2 regions of the Peribacillus suis genome follow, and region 1 is predicted to be linked to the other one. Evidence: a T-box and tRNA genes for the amino acid it is inferred to sense, from the RefSeq annotation. Region 1 holds a T-box; the other holds one or more tRNA genes.

Evidence for each region. A T-box is a leader RNA that pairs with one kind of tRNA and senses whether it is charged. The one in region 1 lies ahead of alaS (alanine--tRNA ligase), so its partner is inferred to be a tRNA-Ala.
Region 2: it has a tRNA-Ala gene. The T-box ahead of alaS (alanine--tRNA ligase) is inferred to sense a tRNA for this amino acid. The anticodon was not compared.

The regions. Positions count from the first base shown of each region.
Region 1 covers NZ_CM182019.1:2,760,849-2,764,229, reverse strand. The annotation lists gene AC503W_RS13515 (AI-2E family transporter) at 41-1,117, shown strand; T-box leader at 1,147-1,364, shown strand; gene alaS (alanine--tRNA ligase) at 1,426-3,381, shown strand, end outside.
Region 2 covers NZ_CM182019.1:3,614,691-3,618,071, forward strand. The annotation lists gene AC503W_RS17665 (ABC transporter permease) at 1-87, shown strand, start outside; tRNA gene AC503W_RS17670 (tRNA-Glu) at 186-257, opposite strand; tRNA gene AC503W_RS17675 (tRNA-Ser) at 261-351, opposite strand; tRNA gene AC503W_RS17680 (tRNA-Asn) at 353-427, opposite strand; tRNA gene AC503W_RS17685 (tRNA-Ile) at 439-515, opposite strand; tRNA gene AC503W_RS17690 (tRNA-Gly) at 520-593, opposite strand; tRNA gene AC503W_RS17695 (tRNA-His) at 598-673, opposite strand; tRNA gene AC503W_RS17700 (tRNA-Phe) at 692-767, opposite strand; tRNA gene AC503W_RS17705 (tRNA-Asp) at 775-850, opposite strand; tRNA gene AC503W_RS17710 (tRNA-Met) at 857-930, opposite strand; tRNA gene AC503W_RS17715 (tRNA-Ser) at 1,034-1,126, opposite strand; tRNA gene AC503W_RS17720 (tRNA-Ile) at 1,148-1,224, opposite strand; tRNA gene AC503W_RS17725 (tRNA-Met) at 1,235-1,311, opposite strand; tRNA gene AC503W_RS17730 (tRNA-Ala) at 1,344-1,419, opposite strand; tRNA gene AC503W_RS17735 (tRNA-Pro) at 1,438-1,514, opposite strand; tRNA gene AC503W_RS17740 (tRNA-Arg) at 1,525-1,601, opposite strand; tRNA gene AC503W_RS17745 (tRNA-Leu) at 1,611-1,699, opposite strand; tRNA gene AC503W_RS17750 (tRNA-Gly) at 1,712-1,786, opposite strand; tRNA gene AC503W_RS17755 (tRNA-Leu) at 1,795-1,876, opposite strand; tRNA gene AC503W_RS17760 (tRNA-Lys) at 1,889-1,961, opposite strand; tRNA gene AC503W_RS17765 (tRNA-Thr) at 1,983-2,058, opposite strand; tRNA gene AC503W_RS17770 (tRNA-Val) at 2,074-2,149, opposite strand; rRNA gene rrf (5S ribosomal RNA) at 2,160-2,275, opposite strand; rRNA gene AC503W_RS17780 (23S ribosomal RNA) at 2,395-3,381, opposite strand, start outside.

The sequences.
Region 1 (3,381 bases):
TTCCCCTTCGAATAATAAGTGGGCTAGGGAGGTGGGTAAGGTGAGTATTCGCATGAAATGGTTTTATCGACTCGGTTTTTTGTTGCTCTTATTTTTCATCATCTATATTTTTATGAAACTGAAGCCTATGTGGGGGCCCGTTGTTACGGTGGTTTTAACAGTCCTACTGCCATTTTTCATCGGAGCGTTCATTAGTTACTTGCTGCATCCGGTCGTGGAATTCCTGAATAAAAAAGGGATGCGCCGTTGGCTATCGATTGTGATTATTTATTTGGTTTTTTTCGGAGGGATCGGATTTGCGGTATATAAGGGAATTCCCATGATGACCAGTCAAGTACGGGAACTTTCGGAGAGTGTACCGGAACTGGTTGAACAATATCGGAGCAGGGTGGAAAAGCTTAATCATCAAACCGCAGACTGGCCGTTTGGCATCCACGAACGATTCGAGGAAGGCGTTGTCCTTTTTGAAAATTGGTTAAGTGAAATGCCGGAAAAGCTGATGGACTTCGCCTTGAAACTATTCGATTTCGTACTTTTAATTGGCATCATCCCATTCATCGCTTTTTATATCCTGAAAGATTTTGCTTCTTTGAAAAGGATGGCCTGGTACATGACGCCGAAAAGGTGGCGCAAGCAGGGCCGTGCCTTTGTCCAAGATGTCGATGCTTCTCTTGGGGGATATATCCGGGGACAGATTATCGTATGTGCTGCGATCGGCGTGATTTCATCCTTGCTGTTTTGGATCACCGGGATGGAATATCCTTTATTATTGGGTGCAATCATCGGGATAACGAACGTAATCCCTTATTTTGGTCCCATCATCGGGGCCATTCCAGCGGTCATCATAGCCGCTACCATTTCTGTCAAAATGGTGATCATCGTCGTTGTCATCGTGGCCATCCTGCAATTTCTTGAAGGGAATATTTTGTCGCCACTCATTGTCGGGAAAAGCCTTCATATGCACCCACTTTTCATCATGTTTGCCCTCCTGGCTGGTGGTGAGGTAGGCGGAATTATTGGAATGGTGCTTGCGATCCCGATTTTGGCCATTTTGAAAGTTTTCGTGCAGCATGCCAGGGTTCATTTCAGAAAGAGGCCGCCGCTTATTGACAAATAAAACTCTTGTGAATATAATCCAATACATAAGATAATTCGTTGAAGGACGAAGTATGCTGAAGACCATCTAAAAGAGAGGCATCCCCTTAGGCTGAAAGGGATGGCGAGGTGAAGAGCAGCAGAAAGCTAGTCCGGAGAGCAGTTAATACCTGCCGTCTTGCCGCGTTAAGGCATTTATGAAGGTGATGGACAAGGTGTTTTTGTGTCCATAATCAGGGTGGTACCGCGAGTTGACTCTCGTCCCTGTTTTTGGGATGGGAGTTTTTGTTGTGCGCAAAATTACATATTTTTTTAGAGGAGGATATATAGATGAAGTATTTAACTGGTGCTCAAATCCGCCAAATGTATTTAGATTTCTTTAGTGAAAAAGGTCATAATATCGAACCAAGCGCGTCATTGGTTCCGCATGAAGATCCATCATTGCTATGGATCAATTCCGGGGTAGCCACATTGAAAAAATATTTTGACGGACGGGTGATTCCTGAGAATCCAAGAATTACGAATGCTCAAAAAGCAATCCGTACAAATGATATCGAGAACGTGGGGAAAACAGCACGCCATCATACATTCTTTGAAATGCTTGGTAACTTCTCCATTGGTGAGTACTTTAAAGAAGAAGCGATCACATGGGCTTGGGAATTCCTGACCGACGAAAAGTGGATTGGTTTCGACAAAGAAAAGTTAGCCGTAACGATCCATCCGGAAGATGAAGAAGCATTCGAGATTTGGAACAAGAAAATCGGCATTCCTGCTGAACGAATCATTCGTCTGGAAGAAAACTTCTGGGATATCGGTGAAGGTCCGAGTGGCCCGAATACGGAGATTTTCTATGATCGTGGACCTGAATATGGAGATGACCCGAATGACCCAGAATTATTCCCAGGTGGCGAAAATGAACGTCATCTAGAAGTCTGGAACCTTGTGTTCTCTCAATTCAACCATAATCCGGACGGTTCTTACACACCGCTTCCAAAGAAAAATATAGATACAGGCATGGGGCTTGAGCGTATGGCTTCTGTCGTGCAGAATGTAGCAACCAACTATGATACGGACCTCTTCACGCCGATCATTCATGCGGTAGAAGAAATCGCCGATGTGAAATATGGTGTCGATTCCGAGAAAGATGTGGCATTCAAAGTCATCGCCGACCATATCCGGACCGTGGCATTCGCTGTTGGGGATGGGGCACTTCCATCCAATGAAGGAAGAGGCTATGTATTACGTCGTTTACTGCGCAGAGCGGTTCGCTATGCTAAGCAAATCAACATCAACCGTCCATTCATGTTTGAACTTGTGACAGTGGTTGGCGAAATCATGAAGGATTTCTACCCAGAAGTTCTCGACAAGAAGGACTTCATTGCGAAAGTGGTCAAAAATGAAGAAGAACGTTTCCATGAAACGCTTCATGATGGTCTTGCAATCCTTTCTGAAGTCATCAAGAAGGAAAAAGAAAAAGGCAACACGGTCATTCCTGGTAGCGATGCATTCCGTTTGTATGATACATACGGCTTCCCGATTGAATTGACGGAGGAATATGCGGAAGAAAAAGGCATGACAGTTGACCAAGATGGCTTCGCAAAAGAGATGGAAGCACAACGCGAACGTGCACGCTCTGCTCGTCAAGATGTAGACTCCATGCAAATCCAAGGTGGAATATTAGGTGAGATTAAAGTCGAAAGTGAATTTGTCGGATATGATCAAGCTTCAATTGAAGCGAAAATCGTAGCCATCGTGAAAAATGGTGAGCTTACGACGGAAGCACATGAAGGCGAAGATGTACAGGTAATCCTGGATAAAACGCCATTCTATGCGGAAAGTGGCGGGCAGATTGCCGATAAAGGAACGCTTGTGAGTGAATTGGTGAAAGTGGATGTCCTTGATGTGCAAAAAGCACCGAATGGCCAAAACCTACACCGTGTCACGGTTACTGCGGGTACATTAACAACTGATGCAACAGTCATGGCAGCGGTTAATCAAGAAAACCGCATCCAGATTACGAAAAACCACACGGCTACACATCTTCTACACCAAGCTTTGAAGGATGTCTTAGGAACGCATGTCAATCAAGCCGGATCGCTTGTACAAGCGGAGCGCCTTCGTTTTGACTTCTCACACTTCGGTCAGATTACGGCAGAAGAAATTGAACAAATCGAAACGATTGTAAACGAAAAAATTTGGCAAAGCTTACAAGTGAATACGGAATATAAAAATATCGAAGAAGCAAAAGCGATGGGTGCGATGGCCCTATTCGGTGAGAAATATGGC
Region 2 (3,381 bases), 850 kb from region 1:
TCAGCGAACTTCAACATTGATAGAGTATTCGTAGGAATAGTAGTGATCATTATGGTAGGAATGCACGTTACGCAATCGGTTAAATAGATAGAAGTATTTTATTAAACATCCGATTAATAAAATACTTCTATAATAAGAAAAAACAGTCATAAAAAAAGAAGCATACTTATGTATGCTTCTTTTTATGACCCGTACGGGAATCGAACCCGTGTTACCGCCGTGAAAGGGCGGTGTCTTAACCGCTTGACCAACGGGCCGAATGGCGGAGAAGGAGGGATTTGAACCCTCGCGCCGCTCGCGCGACCTACACCCTTAGCAGGGGCGCCTCTTCAGCCTCTTGAGTACTTCCCCATGGCTCCGCAGGTAGGACTCGAACCTACGACCGTTCGGTTAACAGCCGAATGCTCTACCACTGAGCTACTGCGGAACAATAAAATATGGTGGGCCTAAATGGACTCGAACCATCGACCTCACGCTTATCAGGCGTGCGCTCTAACCAGCTGAGCTATAGGCCCATATTGGAGCGGGTGAAGGGAATCGAACCCTCATCATCAGCTTGGAAGGCTGAGGTTTTACCACTAAACTACACCCGCGAAATGGGGCGACTGATGGGAATCGAACCCACGAATGCCTGAACCACAATCAGGTGCGTTAACCACTTCGCCACAATCGCCGTAATATGAAATTGTAATGGTGGCTCAGGACGGAATCGAACCGCCGACACAAGGATTTTCAGTCCTTTGCTCTACCGACTGAGCTACTGAGCCTAAAAAATGGCGGTCCCGACGGGAATCGAACCCGCGATCTCCTGCGTGACAGGCAGGCATGTTAACCGCTACACCACGGGACCTAATGATTGCGGGGACAGGATTTGAACCTGCGACCTTCGGGTTATGAGCCCGACGAGCTACCGGACTGCTCCACCCCGCGACGGTAATAATGAATCATTTTGCATCAAGTTTTCATGAATACTGTTTTTTTACTTCCTAATATGTAAGGTTGCTTTAAAACAACTTGTTGCTTTTTAAAAAAATGGAGGAGGTAGAGGGATTCGAACCCCCGCGGGATTTGACTCCCCTGTCGGTTTTCAAGACCGATCCCTTCAGCCGAACTTGGGTATACCTCCGTGGCTAAGAAAAAAATTCTATGGTGGACCTTGTAGGACTCGAACCTACGACCGGACGGTTATGAGCCGTCTGCTCTAACCAGCTGAGCTAAAGGTCCTTATATTTATTGGTAGCGGCGGAGGGGATCGAACCCCCGACCTCACGGGTATGAACCGTACGCTCTAGCCAGCTGAGCTACACCGCCAAAATAATATAAGTTTTCTTTTTTTGAAAAAATGGTGGAGCCTAGCGGGATCGAACCGCTGACCTCCTGCGTGCAAGGCAGGCGCTCTCCCAGCTGAGCTAAGGCCCCATTTCATTAAAAATCACATGGTCGGGAAGACAGGATTCGAACCTGCGACCCCTTGGTCCCAAACCAAGTGCTCTACCAAGCTGAGCTACTTCCCGCAAAAAAACATGGTGCGCCCGGCGGGAGTCGAACCTACAACCTTCTGATTCGTAGTCAGATGCTCTATCCAATTGAGCTACGGGCGCATATTAAGATGGTGCCGAGGACCGGAATCGAACCGGTACGGTAGTCACCTACCGCAGGATTTTAAGTCCTGTGCGTCTGCCAGTTCCGCCACCCCGGCACATACGAAAAGTGGAGCGGAAGACGGGATTCGAACCCGCGACCCCAACCTTGGCAAGGTTGTATTCTACCACTGAACTACTTCCGCATGAATGATGCGGGTGAAGGGACTTGAACCCCCACGCCTTGCGGCGCCAGATCCTAAGTCTGGTGCGTCTGCCAATTCCGCCACACCCGCATGAAAAAGTGATGAGCCATGAAGGATTCGAACCTTCGACCCTCTGATTAAAAGTCAGATGCTCTACCAACTGAGCTAATGGCTCATGCTTGTCTTACTATGAAAATGGTGCCGGCAAGAGGACTTGAACCCCCAACCTACTGATTACAAGTCAGTTGCTCTACCAGTTGAGCTACACCGGCAGGTGTAAAAAATAATGGTGGAGGATGACGGGATCGAACCGCCGACCCTCTGCTTGTAAGGCAGATGCTCTCCCAGCTGAGCTAATCCTCCATATTTATATGCTTGGCGGCGTCCTACTCTCACAGGGGGAAACCCCCAACTACCATCGGCGCTGAAGAGCTTAACTGCCGTGTTCGGAATGGGAACGGGTGTGACCTCTTCGCTATCGCCACCAAACATTGTTAACTTTTTTAGGACATTTACTATTATAGCATATCTCTGAAAAAAAGCAAGAAGAAATTTTCATTCCTTCAAAACTAGATAATATATTAGAAGGTGTTCATTTTTTAAAAGCGTTGGTTAAGTCCTCGATCTATTAGTATCAGTCAGCTCCACATGTCGCCACGCTTCCACCTCTGACCTATCAACCTGATCATCTTTCAGGGATCTTACTAGCTTGCGCCATGGGAAATCTCATCTTGAGGGGGGCTTCATGCTTAGATGCTTTCAGCACTTATCCCTTCCGCACGTAGCTACCCAGCTATGCCTTTGGCAAGACAACTGGTACACCAGCGGTGCGTCCATCCCGGTCCTCTCGTACTAAGGACAGCTCCTCTCAAATTTCCTGCGCCCGCGACGGATAGGGACCGAACTGTCTCACGACGTTCTGAACCCAGCTCGCGTACCGCTTTAATGGGCGAACAGCCCAACCCTTGGGACCGACTACAGCCCCAGGATGCGATGAGCCGACATCGAGGTGCCAAACCTCCCCGTCGATGTGGACTCTTGGGGGAGATAAGCCTGTTATCCCCGGGGTAGCTTTTATCCGTTGAGCGATGGCCCTTCCATGCGGAACCACCGGATCACTAAGCCCGACTTTCGTCCCTGCTCGACTTGTAGGTCTCGCAGTCAAGCTCCCTTGTGCCTTTACACTCTGCGAATGATTTCCAACCATTCTGAGGGAACCTTTGGGCGCCTCCGTTACTCTTTAGGAGGCGACCGCCCCAGTCAAACTGCCCACCTGACACTGTCTCCCACCCCGATAAGGGGCGCGGGTTAGAATTTCAATACAGCCAGGGTAGTATCCCACCAACGCCTCCACCGAAGCTAGCGCTCCGGCTTCTCAGGCTCCTACCTATCCTGTACAAGCTGTAACAAAATTCAATATCAGGCTGCAGTAAAGCTCCACGGGGTCTTTCCGTCCTGTCGCGGGTAACCTGCATCTTCACAGGTACTATAATTTCACCGAGTCTCTCGTTGAGACAGTGCCCAGATCGTTACACCTTTCGTGCGGGTCGGAACTTACCCGACAAGGAATTTCGCTACCTTAGGACCGTTATAGT